Regions from separate parts of the Stenotrophomonas sp. 220_Sma genome, predicted to be linked through region 2. Evidence: riboswitches for the same ligand, from Rfam matches in the RefSeq annotation. Region 2 holds a riboswitch; the other holds the start of a gene.
The links. Region 2 has a riboswitch for cobalamin ahead of btuB (TonB-dependent vitamin B12 receptor). Riboswitches for the same ligand answer to the same signal wherever they lie in the genome.
Positions count from the first base shown of each region.

Region 1: it holds a riboswitch for cobalamin, as region 2 does, so the genes downstream of both, ACZLIB_RS01025 (epoxyqueuosine reductase QueH) here and btuB (TonB-dependent vitamin B12 receptor) in region 2, are expected to answer to the same signal.

Region 1 is NZ_CM151348.1:227,668-235,421, forward strand. Features, by position in the region: gene ACZLIB_RS01010 (LysR family transcriptional regulator) at 1-716, opposite strand, end outside; gene purU (formyltetrahydrofolate deformylase) at 831-1,682, shown strand; gene pncA (bifunctional nicotinamidase/pyrazinamidase) at 1,970-2,596, opposite strand; gene ACZLIB_RS01025 (epoxyqueuosine reductase QueH) at 2,652-3,338, opposite strand; cobalamin riboswitch at 3,499-3,713, opposite strand; gene ACZLIB_RS01030 (RpoH suppressor) at 3,868-5,715, shown strand; gene ACZLIB_RS01035 (Mor transcription activator family protein) at 6,185-6,541, opposite strand; gene ACZLIB_RS01040 (regulatory protein GemA) at 6,538-7,002, opposite strand; gene ACZLIB_RS01045 (hypothetical protein) at 6,999-7,175, opposite strand; gene ACZLIB_RS01050 (hypothetical protein) at 7,165-7,644, opposite strand; gene ACZLIB_RS01055 (DUF2528 family protein) at 7,637-7,754, opposite strand, start outside.
Region 2 is NZ_CM151348.1:540,877-548,630, reverse strand. Features, by position in the region: gene ACZLIB_RS02635 (GAF domain-containing protein) at 1-377, shown strand, start outside; gene ACZLIB_RS02630 (TfoX/Sxy family protein) at 374-736, shown strand; gene ACZLIB_RS02625 (histidine phosphatase family protein) at 828-1,406, opposite strand; gene ACZLIB_RS02620 (acyltransferase family protein) at 1,534-2,661, opposite strand; cobalamin riboswitch at 2,723-2,945, shown strand; gene btuB (TonB-dependent vitamin B12 receptor) at 3,061-4,905, shown strand; gene gph (phosphoglycolate phosphatase) at 5,047-5,703, opposite strand; gene ACZLIB_RS02605 (class I SAM-dependent methyltransferase) at 5,768-6,559, opposite strand; gene ACZLIB_RS02600 (LysR family transcriptional regulator) at 6,556-7,485, opposite strand; gene ACZLIB_RS02595 (NAD(P)-dependent oxidoreductase) at 7,594-7,754, shown strand, end outside.

The sequences.
Region 1 (7,754 bases), 310 kb from region 2:
GTGATGCCGGCACCGGCTGCGGCCAGCGTCGCCAGCGCATCGATGTCATCGCAGACCATGCTCGGCGGCAGTGCGGCGTCCACGCGCTGGCCATCCTTCAACAGGCCCCATCGCAGCGGCCGGCCATCGGTGGGGAAGCGGTGCAGCAGCCCGCGATGGCCGCTCAGCTCGGAGGGTTGCTGCGGGGTGCCGTGTGCCTTCAGGTAGGCCGGCGAGGCGCAGAACACGAACGGCACGCGCGCCAGCTGCCGTGCGACGACACCGTCCTCCAGCTGTGCACCGATGCGGATGCTGGCATCCACCGCTTCCGGGCCGTGTTGCACGGCGCGATCGGTCAGGCGCAGCTCCAGCTGCAGTTGCGGGTAGCGCTGCTGCAGCGACGGCAGCAAGGGGGCAAGCACATGGCGACCAAAGGCGCTGCTGCTGGCGATGCGCAGTGGCCCGGCCGGTTCGATGTCACCAGAGGTGACCATCGCCTGTGCACGCGCCAGGTCGGCTTCGATGTGGCGCACCTGCGCCAGGTACAGCGCGCCGGCCTCGCTGAGCGCCAGCTGCCGCGTACTTCGGTTCAGCAACCGTACGCCCAGATGCGCCTCCAGCCGGTTGATGTTCTGGCCGACTGCGGTGGCGCTGATGCCAAGGATGCGGGCCGCGGCGGCAATGCTGCCGGTCTCTGCGGTGCGGGTGAAGCTGCGGATCAGTTGCAACAGGTTCATGACCGACCAGCTTGCCATGGAGAAACCCAAGTATCGCTTGGGACTGAACCAAGCAGGTCGGTTGCATCGGTGACCATCGATCCCGAGGACAGGCTGCTGCCCTACACTCGGGCGATGCGCCCCGATTCCATCCTCACCCTGTCCTGTCCCGACCGTACCGGCATCGTCTACCGCGTTTCCGGCCTGCTGTTCGACCACGGCTGCAACATTCTCGACGCCCAGCAGTTCGGCGACGAGGAGAGCGGCCGCTTCTTCCTGCGCGTGCATTTCGATCGCGATGCTGGCCTGCCGCTGGAGACCGTGCACGCCGCCATGGCCACGCTCGCCGCCGGCTTCGGCATGGACTGGCAGCTGCATGATGGCCGCCGCCGCGCACGCCTGCTGGTGCTGGTCAGCAAGCAGGGGCACTGCCTCAACGACCTGCTGTTCCGTGCCCACAGCGGCCAGCTGAAGGTGGACATTGCCGCAGTAGCGTCCAACCACGCCGACTTCGCGCCGCTGGCGGCGTCCTACCAGGTGCCGTTCCACCACCTGCCGGTGACCGCTGATACGCGCGCGGTGCAGGAACAGCAGATCATCGACCTGGTCGAGCGCGAACGCATCGATCTGGTGGTGCTGGCGCGCTACATGCAGATCCTGTCACCCACGCTGTGCCGCGCGCTGGCCGGCCGTGCGATCAACATCCACCACAGCTTCCTGCCCAGCTTCAAGGGCGCGCAGCCGTACCACCAGGCACACGCGCGCGGGGTCAAGATCATCGGCGCCACCGCGCACTACGTCACCGAGGATCTGGACGAAGGCCCGATCATCGAACAGGACGTGGCCCGCGTGGACCACGCCATGGCGCCGCGCGAGCTGGTGCGGCTGGGCAGCGATACCGAATCGCTGGTGCTGGCGCGCGCCGTGCGCCGCCATGTGGAGCACCGCATCCTGCTCAACGGGCACCGAACGGTGGTGTTCCGGTAATCGCCCATCCCGCGTCCGCCGGGCATGGCCCGGCGCTACCACGGGTGCTATCCGGTAGTGCCGGCCGCTGGCCGGCAACTGCAGAGATCCCGAGGTTGCCGGCCAGCGGCCGGCACTACCGAATCCTGATTTCATCCAATGAAAAGCCCCCGGTTCGGCCGTCCCGCGATCTGTAGGGGGGCGTAGTTAGGGGGCTGGATGAATCGATTGTGTTGTCGTGGGCAGGAGCGCGCAAGCGGCATAAGCGACGTGCGCGGTAGCGCCGGGCCATGCCCGGCGGTCACGCCTCAGGCGATCGAAATCCCCGCCTTGCCCAGCGCTTCACGCACCATCGCGTCGTTGGCGTCGGTCACCGGCTTGGTCAGCTCCCACAGGAATTTCACCCGGAAGCCGGACTTCACCGCGTCCTGCGCGCTCCACAGCACGCAGTAGTCACGGGCCAGGCCGCATACGTGCACTTCGCGGATGCGGCGTTCGTGCAGCCAGCCGGCCAGGCCGGTGGCCGGGCGCTCGCCCTCGGGGCCGTGGTTCTCGCGGAAGGCGCTGTATGAATCCACCTGTTGGCGCGTGCCCTTGCGCAGAATCAGGTCGGCCACGGTCCAGTCCACGCCCGGATGCAGCGCGGCACCGGCGCTGCCCTGCACGCAGTGGTCCGGCCACAGGGTCTGCGGCTGCGCGTGCAGCAGGATGGTCTCGAAGGGGCGTTGGCCGGGGTGCTGGCTGGCGAACGAGGCATGGTCGGCCGGGTGCCAGTCCTGTGTTGCCACCACGGTGCGGTAGCGGCGCTGTGCCAGCAGATCGGCGATCGGTGCCACCAGCGCATCGCCCTGGTCGCAGGCCAGCGCGCCACCGGGCATGAAGTCCGGCTGCAGGTCGATCACCAGCAGGGCGACATCGGCGGGCAGGGCGGTCATGGCAGTTCCGGTACAGCAGAAGGGGCGACCAGCGTGGTCGCCCCATGCCCACACGTCAATCGCCCTGCGGCGTCTCAGCGTCCTGCCCGTAGTACAGCAGGCCGATCTTGATCCGTTCGCGGCCATTCTCGCGGCGGTGACGGTTGGCATCGCGCAGCGAGTACACGCAGCCGCAGTATTCCTGCTGGTAGAACTGCTCGCGCTTGCTGATCTCGATCATGCGGCTGGCACCGCCGCCCTTGCGCCAGTTGTAGTCCCAGTACTGCAGGCCTTCATAGCGCGACGCGGCACGGATGCCGCAGTCGTTGATCTGCGCCATGTTCTTCCAGCGCGAGATGCCCAGCGACGAACTGATGGTGTCGTAGCCGTGCTCGTGCGCGTACAGCGCAGTGCGCTCGAAGCGCATGTCGAAGCACATCGTGCAGCGGATGCCGCGCTCGGGCTCGTTTTCCATGCCGCGTGCACGGCTGAACCAGTTGTCGGTGTCGTAGTCGCAGTCGATGAACGGGATGTCGTGCTGTTCGGCGAAGCGGATGTTCTCCTGCTTGCGCAGCTCGTATTCCTTCACCGGGTGGATGTTGGGGTTGTAGAAGAAGATCGCGTAGTCGATCCCGGAGGCGGTGATCGCCTCCATCACTTCGCCGGAGCAGGGGGCGCAGCACGAGTGCAGCAGCAGGCGCTGGCCGTTTTCGGGCAGGGACAGGGTGGGGCGTTGGAGCTCGGTCATCGTCAGGTACCGCATGGACCGCCGGCAACGGCGGTGGCCCATGCATCAGCGCGTGGGTGAACAGTCTGGCCGGAAACCGTGAACAGGACGCACGCGGCCGCACCGCCTGCAGGCGCAGGACAACGACGGCCCCGGCAACCTCCCCGCGGAGATTCCAGGTCGAGTCAGGGGACGGTCGTGTCCCCCGGCCGGGGCCGGTATTCGGGCTGATGGACACGGGCCGCAGCCCACCTACTACCTGCCGCTTCCCAGGCGTGAGCCCAGTGCTGTTGGCAGGATTCGTTTCCATTCACCGCTGCGGGGCAGCTCCGGAATGGGCGCGCGAGGCGCCTTCACCGGATTCCCGTTTAAATCCCTGCCGCGATGACAACTACGGCAGGGATACCTACGGCGTGCCCACGGTGGACGCGTCGAGGGCAATGGTCAAGGGCCAATGAAAGCGCAGGGCTGTGGCTCGCTTCTCAGGCTGTGAGAGCGCCTCTTGCCATACTGGGCACCGACAGACGGGAGGTGGCTCGTGGCGGCGAAGTACTGCGATCTGGTCATGAAAGGCGGCATCACCAGCGGCATCGTGTACCCCAATGCGGTACTGGCGCTGGCCCGCGAATATCGCTTCAAGAGCATCGGCGGCACCTCGGCCGGCGCCATCGCCGCGGCGGTGGCGGCCGCGGCGGCGTGCGGTGATCGCCGCCAGCAGGCGGGTGAACACCTGCCCGGCGATGCAGGCTATGGCGGGCTGTCGGCGGTGTCGGCGCAGCTGTCGCGGCGCGGCTTCATCTACAGCCTGTTCCAGCCGGCGCGTGGCGCGCGCGCGGCGTATCGCCTGCTGGTGGTGCTGACCGGCAATGCCCGCCTGCCGCACAAGCTGCTGTGCCTGGCCATCGCGGTGTTCGAGATTGCGCCACTGGAGGTGCTGGTGTCGCTGGCGCTGCTGCTCGGCCTGGGCTGGTGGGGCGGCGGTTGGAGCGGCGTGGCCGCCACGCTGCTGCCATCACTGCTGTGCGCGTACGGTGCCGGCGTGGCCGGTGCCGCGCTGCGGGTAGCGCGGGTGGCGCGCCGTAACCTGCTGGGCCTGTGCAGCGGCCTCGGCCGCGACGCACGCACGCCGGCATTGACCGAATGGTTGCACGAGTGCCTGCAGCAGCTGTCCGGCAAGCCGCTGGATGCACCGCTCACGTTCGCCGATCTGCACGATGCGCCGCGCTATGCCGGCGAGCCGGACAGCCCGCATGCGATCAGCCTGCAGATGATCACCACCTGCGTGTCGCACAATGAGCCACGCACACTGCCGCTGGGCGGTGCGCAGTTCTGGTTCCTGCGCGATGAGTTCGAGCAGCTGTTCCCGGTCAGCGTGGTGCAGTGGCTGGTGACGCAGGCCGGCCCGCCACTGGAGGTGGAAGGGCGCCGGTACTACCACCTGCCGCAGGGCCCGAAGCTGCCGGTGCTGGTGGCCACGCGCATGAGCCTGAGCTTCCCGCTGCTGATCAGCGCGGTGCCGTTGCATGAGCCCTCGCGCCGCGAGCGTCGCTGCGAACCGACCGCACCTGCGGCCGACCAGGAGCACAACGTGGCCGACAGCATGGAAGGGCTGACCAGTGCCGGGCAGACCTGCGGACCGGTGATCACCGCGTTCCGCATCTGCTGGTTCTCCGATGGTGGCATCAGCAGCAACTTCCCGATCCACCTGTTCGATGCCGCGTTGCCGCGCTGGCCAACCTTCGCCATCAATCTGGTCTACCCGCAGCACGCCGAAGACGTGAGCCACGGCAGCAGTGGCCGTCAGGCGCTGGAACACGCCGTGTTCCTGCCCACCGAAAACCGTCATGGCTGGCAGCGTACCTATCAGTCGATCGCCACTCCGCTGGCCGCTGCGGAGCTGGGCCGTTTCCTGTTCGCGGTGGTGGCGACCATGCAGAACTGGCGCGACCTGCTGCAGGCGCGTGCACCGGGCTACCGCGACCGCATCGTGCACGTCAGCCTGCAGGGCGACGAGGGCGGCATGAACCTGGACATGCCGCAGGACGTGCTGACCCGCATCGCCGACAAGGGCAGCCTGGCCGGTGCGCGCTTCTGTTCGTTTTCGTTCGAGAACCACTATTGGATCCGCTGGCGCAACCTGGCCTCGGCCTACCAGCGCTACACGCTGGAAGTGGCGCGTACCGATGACCCGGCACAGCAGGTACTGGCCTACCGTGCGGCGTACGCGATGGTTGCCGGTGGCCAGCCGACGCCACCGTCGTACAAGCTGGGCTCGGAAGACAAGCGGCTGGCCTCGCAGCAGCTGTGGGGCTTGATGGTCGAGCAGGGACGTACCTGGGAAGACCTCGGCCCGGACCTTACTGACGGCGCACCGCGTCCGCTGCCGCAGATGAAGGTCACGCCGATCTACTGACCCGGTAGTAGATCCACGCCATGCGTGGATGGAACCCCATCGAAATCGAATATTTCGAACATTCATCGAAGAGCATCCACGCACGACGTGGATCCACCGTGTCGACCAAGGTCGACACCTACCCACAGCAGCAAAGGATGCCGTTTCGACAGCTCGCGGAGACCTGTCGAAGGCGGGGTGGGTCCGGTTGCGGGGGCGTGAGCCGCATGGGCCCGAGGCATGCCTCGGGCGGGTTGGGCAGGACGCCCAACCCCGGTCTTGCCGTGTGCGCAGGACTGCGCACACGAGCAAGCGGCGACCGAGCTTACATGGGTGAGGGCGCTTTGCTTGCGAAGCATTGCTTCGCAAGCGCCCGAACGTGTTCAGGGGTGAGATATATCAGGGGGGGCTGCGAGATATCTAGCCGGAAGACCCCGGAAGAAAGCTGGCAATGGCGGATCAAGATGGAAAGCCATTGCGCCTGGTGCAATCAGGGTGCTGTACGGAACAGACTCATCTGATTGAGGTTACGATCCCGGAAGTTCGCCCTGGCGAGCAGCTTGCGGATCCCTTGCTCAGACATTCTGTATCGCTTCGCCAAGCCCGGAACTGTAGCCCCATTGCGGTGGGCGTTCAGTATCTCACGCTCGCGTGGGCTGAGCTTGAATGAGGCGTCCTGGGGAAAGTAGATGGTCTGGCCGCCCCAGTCTTCGGCCAAGGTGTCCGCCACCGCCGCGCCGATCTGCTCTGCGAAGTCGTCGCCGAGGCCGAGCGCACGCGCAGCCGTAGCCGCCGCCGAAGCGGCATTGGCCAAGAGCTCGTTGCGGCGGGCCTCCATCGACTTCATGCCGAAGGGGCCTCCCGCCGGGCGCGGCGATTGGCATCGATCTGAAGAGCGGCAATCACTTTGAACAACTGATCCGGGTTGCACCATTCCAGGCGTCCTACCTTGAACATGTGGCGGGCCACCGAATGGGCATATTCCCACTCACGCCCCGAATCAGCCAGCAGGGCTTCGATCTTGGACAGCTGGGGGGATAGGTCGCCCTTGGGGCGGCCTGCCCAACGTTTGGCTGCGTACGCCGCCTTGGCGGGAATTCCACCCAGGCGACGCAGCTCGTTGGCGATCGCATCGAGCTGCCGGCGATCGCACTTGCCGGCGCTGCGCTGGGCAACGCCGTGCTCTCTGGATACACGCTCGACCAGGTCACGGTAGACGTCGTCGGAGAGGCTGAGCTTCTTGGCGCCGGCGTGGATCGCGGCCAGCACCCGGTTACGGCCGTCGCCGGCCTTGCGAACGCGCGTCATGCCTTGCTCCTTGCGCCCTGAGCGGCCCGGAGGGCGGTCTGCCATGCCGGCACTTCCTGGCCCGCATGGTCCAGCAACTGCAGCAGCCCTTCGCGCACGCCAGGCACGATACGGCCACCGTCCTTCAGGACGGTGGCCACCTGGGACTTCTTTGTCAGCGGATCACGGCGCATCAACAGCCCCTTCCTCGCGGCCAGCTTCGGTCAGTTCCTGCTCGATCAGCAGTAGCGAACGCCTACGGCATTCGTTGAACCCGTCGCGCCATGCCTGACCGGGAGTCAGGTCATCAAACGGACCTCCAACCTGTTCGCTCAACCACATCGGCGGCACACAGTGAAGCCGCTTCAGGACGTCGGTCTGCAAAGGGCCTGGCGGGACCTGGAAAAGCGGGACGGTGTAGGTTGCCCGCATGGCCGGCCAGCCGCCGCGCTGGCTCTCACTGCCCATCTCCATGAGGTCCGCCGCCACTGCCCGCCGCAGTTCGCGGTCGGCGAAGAACGCTGGCGTCGAACCAGGCGGCATCAGGTAGCCAAGCACCGCATCCACCGCCGCTCGAACGGCTGAGCGTGACGGGCCGTTGGCCACGGCGCGAGGCGCGGCTTTGTAGGCCCGCCATGCGGCGTCGTACACGGTCTCATCCATGTGGCACCTCAATTTCCTCGACCTGCATCAGGGAGGAATCGAGGTCAGGACGGTCATCCCAGCCAACCAGGCGGATACCGTGTGGCGATGGCCACCCTTCCAGCTGGTCA
Region 2 (7,754 bases):
CGGCCAACCTCTCCGCACTGGTCTATCACGCTCTGCCCGACCTGAACTGGGTGGGCTTCTACCTTTACGACGGCAAGGAACTGGTGGTCGGCCCGTTCCAGGGCCTGCCGGCCTGCGTGCGCATCCCGCTGGACAAGGGCGTGTGCGGTGCCGCCGCCAGCCAGCGCGTGACCCAGCGCGTGGAGGACGTCGATGCCTTCCCCGGCCACATCGCCTGCGATTCGGCCTCGCGTTCGGAACTGGTGGTGCCACTGCTGCGCGGCGATGAACTGATCGGCGTGTTCGACATCGACAGCCCGAAAGTCGGCCGCTTCGATGCCGACGACCAGGCCGGCCTGGAAGCCATCGCCCGCGTGTTCGTCGAGGCGCTGGGATGAGCGCACCGAAGCTGCGCAACATCGGCCCGAAGAGTGCGGCGTGGCTGCGTCAGGTCGGCCTGCGCAGCCGCGAGGATCTGGTTGCGATCGGCGCGGTCGGTGCCTTCGTCAAGGTCAAGCGCGCCGGCTTCAAGCCCAGCCTGAACCTGCTCTATTCACTGGAAGGCGCGTTGCTGGACTGCCATTGGCAGGAACTGAGCGAGCCGCAGCGTGAGGCGCTGGTGCAGGATTACGAAGCGCGCATCGCTGCGCATCCGCTGAAGGCGGCCGGCCCCGCTTCGGGCCCGGTGCATGAGCAGCGCTTCGATGCTGACGACGACGCTGAGGACAGCGTGGCCGAGCGCGCGGACGAGGATTGAGGCCTCCGCGTTCCTGGGGATGCCGGCCAGCGGCCGGCACTACCACTGTGATGCGGGATCGGTAGCGCCGGGTCATGCCCGGCGAGTGCGGTCAGGGCTGCTGCAGCTCCAGCAGTTCGCCCACCATCCCGACCTCGCCGCGCTCCAGCCACACCCGCAGGCGTGTGCCGTGGTCAATACGCAGGGCCCAGCACAGCGACATCGGCAGGCCGCAGACCTGCGACAGCACCATGCGCAGCGGGCCGCCGTGGCTGACCACCAGCGTCGGTACCGGATCGTCATCATCAAGCAGGCGATCCAGCGCGCGCGCGATGCGCCGCTCGAAGTGGCCCCAGCTTTCGCCGTTCGGCGGCGGGAATGCATGCGGGTCGGCATGGAAGGCCGCCAATGCGTCCTCCGGCAGGTCGAACAGCGACTGCCCGTCCCAATCGCCGAAATCCAGCTCTTCCCATTCCTCGTCTGCTTCCACGTCCAGCCCACGCGGCGTGGCCAGGGCCATCGCCGTGTGCAGCGAGCGCAGCCGTGGCGAACTGATCACCCGCTCCCAGGGCTGCGCAGCGTAGGCGTCGACCAGTTCCTGCGGCAGGCGGGCCAGCTGCGGTGGATCGCTGCGGCCATCGAGGAACTCATCGCGACCGTTGCCGGCATGGCGGACCAGGTCGAGGATCACGGCAGTGCAACCGTATACAACACGCTTGCCGGCGACTGCATCGCGCGCGGAGTGGGAAAAATCGACGATTGAAGCAACATCATGAACACCACTTCTGGACAGCGTCCCCGTAGTGGGGCGCGTCATTCTAGCGTGGGCCGCCCTCTGCCTGCCTGGGAGAGGGCCCTGCACGTGATACGGACAGCGATGCCATCACGCGTTTGCCCAGCCGGATCATCGGCGCTTCGATGCAGCGGTGGCCCAGCGCAGCCAACGGCATTGCGACTGCCAGTACCAGCGCAGCGCACAGCAGATAGCCGGTTGTCCCATCACCAACGGCCGCCAACAGCCGGCGAAGCACCGGCCCCAGCACGGCGATCACAATGGGATGCCCCAGGTAGAGCGAGTAGCTCACCGTACCCAGCCACGCCGTCGCCCGGTTGACGAGCAGACGCGGCGGGCATTGCGAGCAGCCCAACAGCACTGCCAGATAGCCCAGGCCGGCCAGCTGCCATGGTCCTGCCCCGCTCCAGCCAGCTGCGATCCCCGCCACGACCAGCAACAGCAACAGGGCACCGGCCATGTTCAGTGCCTTCCCCCACCACCGCGCCCGCGCCGGAGACAATTGCGAGAGCGCGTTGTACGCATGGAACGCCACCAACCCCATCGCGAACACGGGCGCGTGCGTCAGCCAACCATAGCCGCCCAGCGAGGCCTCCGCGCGTGCACCCAGCGCGCCGGTTCCGGCCAGCGCCGCCAGCCCCAGCAGCACCAAGAGGAGCGTCCAGGCCCGACGCCCGTTATCCACCAACAGGTACAGCAAAGGGAAGATCGCATAGAACAACATCTCCACTCCGACCGCCCAGCTTGCCCACACAATGCCCTGCTCCCAGCCGGGGAACAGGTTGAATGTGAATGTGGCGTTCGCAACGATTTCGGCCCACGGGTGGCCGGCATGGCTGCCACGGCCATCGCGGAAGATCGAGAACGCCAGCAGCAGATAGAACAGCGGTGCGATGCGCAGGAAGCGGTGCAGGTAGAAACTCAGCAACGGCCGACCGCTGGCTCTGTGACGAGGCTGGGTATAACACAGCGAGAACGCGCTGATCACGAAAAACAGTGCGACACCCGTGGCCCCCAGCTGCAGAACGGGCAACAACCAACCAGCGACAGTCAGCGTCGGCGCCGGCATCGACTGGACGTGAAACAACACAACGTAGACGGCAGCCAAACCCCGAAGAGAATCGAGGAACTGCAGGCGATCCTTTGCAATCATGTTCCAGGTTCCAACCAGATGCGCGTGCGACGCTCCTCACTCTACCAGCTGGCGATGCCGTAGACTGCGCGCACTTCCAGGTGACCTGCGGCCACGGCCGGCAGGTTGAAACGGGAAGCCGGTGACGCGTGATGCCACGCCAGGCCGGCGCTGCCCCCGCAACGGTAAGCACGTCAGTTCCAGGCAACAACGCCACTGTGCCGCAGGCATGGGAAGGCGCCTGGACGGTGGCCTCGCGCCACCCGGCGGCAAGCCCGGAGACCGGCCAGGAAGCCTCAGGTCGCGATGCGGTGGGCATGGCGCTGGATGACCGCAGCCTGCGCTGCGGCGTCGGCGCATGCCTGCCTTCGCGGCTCCTCCCCTTCGCCACGCGGGCGTGCGTGGCACCTGGAGTCCCCCATGAAGCTGCAGTCCCGAATGCTGTCCCTGGCCGTGCTGGCCGCCCTGCCCGCGCTGGCCCAGGCCGCCGATGACACCACCGCGCTCGACCAGATCCTGGTTACCGCCACCCGCACCCCGATCGCCCTGCAGGACAGCATCGCGCCGGCCCAGGTGATCGACCGCGCGCAGATCGAATCCAGCCAGGCCACCTCGCTGCAGGAACTGCTGCGCGGCCGCGCCGGCATCAACCTGACCAACTCCGGCGGCCTCGGCAAGCAGAGCTCGCTGTTCCTGCGCGGCACCAACTCGGGCCACACCGTGGTGCTGGTGGATGGCGTGCGCATCAACAGTGCCGACCTCGGCCTGGCCATGTACCAGGACCTGCCACTGGCGCAGATCGAACGCGTGGAAATCGTGCGCGGCCCGCAGTCCAGCCTGTACGGTGCCGACGCCATTGGTGGCGTGATCCAGATCTTCACCCGCCGCAACCAGGGCGAATTCGCTCCGCACTTCCAGCTCGGCGGTGGCAGCAACGGCCTGCGCGAAGCCAGCGGCGGCATCGGCGGTGGCACCGAACGCGGCTGGTTCGGCGCCGACATCGCCTACCAGCATTCCGACGGCATCGATGCCTGCCGCGGCTCCGCCTCGGTGTTCACCGCGGGCTGCTTTGCCGACGAGCACGACCGCGACGGCTACCGCAACCTGTCCAAGAGCCTGCGCGGCGGCTACAGCTTCAACGACCAGTGGACCGTGGAAGGCAGCGCACTGCGCGCCGACGGCAAGAACCACTACGACGGTTACTACAACTATTCGGAAACCCGCCAGCAGGTGCTCGCTGGCAAAGTGCGCTACACCCCGTCTGAACGCCTGGCTTTCACAGCCAACGTCGGCCGCAGTGACAACGAGTCGGACAACTTCGGCGCACCGGGGGTGTTCGGCAGCGCGCAGACCCATCGCGACAGCGCCTCGCTGCAGGGCGACTTCGGCGTGGCCGAGGGCCAGCTGCTGAGTGCAGGCGTGGATTGGAGCGAAGACAACCTGGACGGCAGCAGCGCCGGATATCTCGTCGACAGCCGCCGCAACACCGGCGTGTTCGTGCAGTACCAGGGTCGCTTCGGCCACCATCAGCTGCAGGCCAGCGCGCGCAATGACGACAACCAGCAGTTCGGCAACCATGCCACCGGCAGCGTGGGCTGGGCGATGGAACTGGAGCACGGCCTGCGCGTCAATGCCAGCTACGGCACGGCGTTCAAGGCGCCGACCTTCAGCGACCTGTACGACCCGTGGAGCGGCGTGCCGACGTTGAACCCGGAGAAGTCCAAGAGCGCCAATCTCGGTGTTTCGCAGCAGGGCCAGGGCTGGCATTGGGGCCTGGATGTGTACGAGACCCGCATCGATGACCTGATCACCTACGATGCGTCCACGATGAAGATGCAGCAGGTGGAGAAGGCGCGCATCCGTGGTGCCGAGCTGACCGGTGGCGTGCTGTTGGCCGGCTTCGACATCAACGCGCAGCTGAGCTACACCGACCCGCGCAACCGCACCCATGGCAGCACCCAGTTCGACAACTGGCTGCCGCGCCGTGCGCAGCAGACCGCGCGCCTGGACGTCGACCGCCGCTTCGGTGACGTCCGCGCCGGCCTGACCGTGCAGGGTGCGGGCAAGCGCTATGACAACGCCAGCAACTCGGTGAAGGTTGGCGGCTACGGCACGCTGGACCTGCGCGCCGAGTACGCGCTGACGCCGTCGTGGTCGCTGCTGGCGCGCGCCGCCAACGTATTCGACCGCAGGTATGAGACCGTGGCGTGGTTCAACCAGCCGGGCCGCGAGTACCAGCTGAGCGTGCGTTACCAGCCGAAGTGACCGCGACGCTCATGGCAGTGCCGGCCGCTGGCCGGCACTACCATGACCTTCGGCAACGCATCCCGGGTTGCCGGCCAGCGGCCGGCACTACCCATTTCGTCAGCCCGGGTTACCGGCCGGCGACCAGGGATGTCCGTTGCATCAGCCCTGCAACCCCGGCAACTCACGCAGGTCGTCGATCACCGCCACCGCATGCGCGGTGGCCAGGTCCAGGCCACGCGGATAGCCGTAACGCACCAGTGCGATCGGCATGCCCGCATCTTCGGCGGCGCGGTAGTCGGTCAACGAATCACCGACCATCAGGCACGCCTCTACAGGCAGCCCGAAGTGCGCGGCGATATGCAGCAGCGGTTCACCACTGGGCTTGCGCTGCGGCAGGGAGTCGCCACCCAGCACCAGCGCGAACGCATCACCGATACCCAGGTGCTGCAGCAGTGGCGGCACCAGCGCTTCGGGCTTGTTGGTGCAGATCGCCAGCGGCACGTTGCGCGCACGCAGCTGCGTCAGCGCTTCGGCCACGCCATCGAACAGGCGCGGGCTGCGCAGCAGGCACTCACGGTAGTGCACCATGAACACCGGCATCACTTCGGCCAGGTCCACCTCGCGGCCGGCCGCATGCACGGCCTGTTCAACCAGGCGGCGCACACCGTCGCCGATCCAACCGAGCACCGTGGTTTCCGGCACGCGTGCCACACCGATGTCCTCCAGCGTGCGGTTCAGTGCTTCGGCGATATCAGCTGCGCTGTCGACCAGCGTGCCATCAAGGTCGAACACGACCAGCGGATAGGGATACGACAAGGGACGGCACCTGCATGACGTGGGGCCGTCCATTGTACGCCGCTGGTTTTTGCGCCGATCCGCCTCAGCCGATCCGGCGCGCGCGGGTCGCCAGGAAGGTGGGCAGATAGCGGTCGATCAGGAAGCGCGGCTGCGGCTGCCAGTCTTCCATGAAGCGATCGATGACGAAGCCGGCATCGAGCTGCCCACCGATCAGTTCGGTCAGGCTGTGGCCGAAGGTCAGCGCATCGCCGCGTGCCAGCTTTGCCTCGCGCTCGGCTGGCGCCAGGTCTTCCAGGTCCGAATAGGGAATGGCGTACTGCGGCCGGATCAATCCCTGTGCATCGAGCTGCGGATCACGCGCACCGACGAACAGCACCGGGTTGTAGAAGCTCGCCATCAGCATCCCGTCGCGTGCCAGCACACGGCGGCATTCGGTCCACACCGGGCGCACGTCGGGCACGTACAGGTTGGAGATCGGATGGAACACCACGTCGAAACTGTCGTTGGCAAACACGTGCAGATCGCGCATGTCACCCTGCACCGTGCGCAGCTGCAGGCCATCACGCGCAGCGACCTGGCGGTCCTGTTCCAGCTGCCCGTCGGAGAGATCGAACACGGTGACGTCAGCGCCCGCAGCGGCCAGCACCGGTGCCTGCTGGCCACCGCCCGAGGCCAGGCACAGGATGCGACGGCCCCGCACATCACCCATCCAGTCCAGTGGCAACGCGCGGGGCGTCAGGTGCACCTGCCAGCGGCCTTCGCGCGCGGCGGCAATCGTTGAACTTTCCACCGGGCGCGACCATTCGCGCACTTCGCTGGCCTGGCGGTCCCAGGCAGCACGGTTGTGGTCGATCAAGGCCTGTCCATGGTTCATGTGTTCTCCTTGCCCGGTGGGCGCCAATCCAGATCCTGGAAGGCCGGGCTGGCGAAACACTCGCCCAGGAAATCCAGGAATCGCCGCATGATAGCGGGCTGCTGGCGCCGTGACGCGTACACGGCATGAATGCCGAGTTCGTCCAGGCTGAATTCGGGCAGCAGTTCGATCAGCTCGCCACTGCGCAGCAGCGGCGCCACCTGGTAGGTCGGCAGCATGGCGATGCCGGCACCGGCGCGCACCGCCTCCAGCAGCAGCGAGGCCTCGTTGGCGCTGATGTTGCCGCCCACCGCCACCGACAGCGAACGCCCATCGCGGTGCAGCTGCCACAGGCTCTTGCCGACGTAGTGGTGGGTCAGGCAGTTGTGCGCGGCCAGGTGCTCGGGGGCGGTCGGTGTGCCACGCGCCTGCAGGTAGGATGGCGTCGCGCACAGCACCGAGCGGCAGGTGGCCAGCCGCCGTGCGATCAGGCTGGGATCGATCTGGCGCGCGATGCGCACCGCCAGATCCACCCGCTCCTCCACCAGGTTCACCGTGCGGTCGACCAGCAGCAGCTCGATGCGCGCCGCCGGATGGCGCGCGACGAAGCCGGCCACCGCCCGCGCCAGGTGGCTCTGCCCGAATGAGACGCTGGCGGTCACCCGCAGCGTCCCGTGCGGCTCGGGATCATCACTGGCCAGCTCGCCCTGCAGTTCTTCGCCGATCGCCAGCATCTGCCGGAAGCGCGCCAGCGCCGCCTCACCGGGGCCGGTCAGGCTGACCCGGCGCGTGGTCCGGTGCAGCAGGCGTGCGCCCAGCCAGCTCTCGACCTCGGCCAGGTAGCGGCTGACCATCGCCCGCGACATGTCCAGCACCTCGGCGGCGGCGGTGAGGCTGCCGCGCTCGGCCACCTCGACGAACACGGTCATGGCGGTCAATCGGTCCATATGCTCGATTCATGCAACAAACAAGCGCGTTATACGCTGTTTTTCGAGCAACTGCAGCAGCCTAGAGTGGCCCCATTCCCACCCCACACCGCCCCACGGAGTCCTGCCATGAAAACCGCCCTCGTTGGTTCCACCGGCAACATCGGCCGCCAGATCGCCCGCCACGCGCTGGCCCGCGGCCACCAACTCACTGTCATCGTGCGCAGCGCGCAGGACCTCCCGGCCGAGCTGGCCGGTGCCCATCCGGTGATCGCCTCGCTGGATGACCA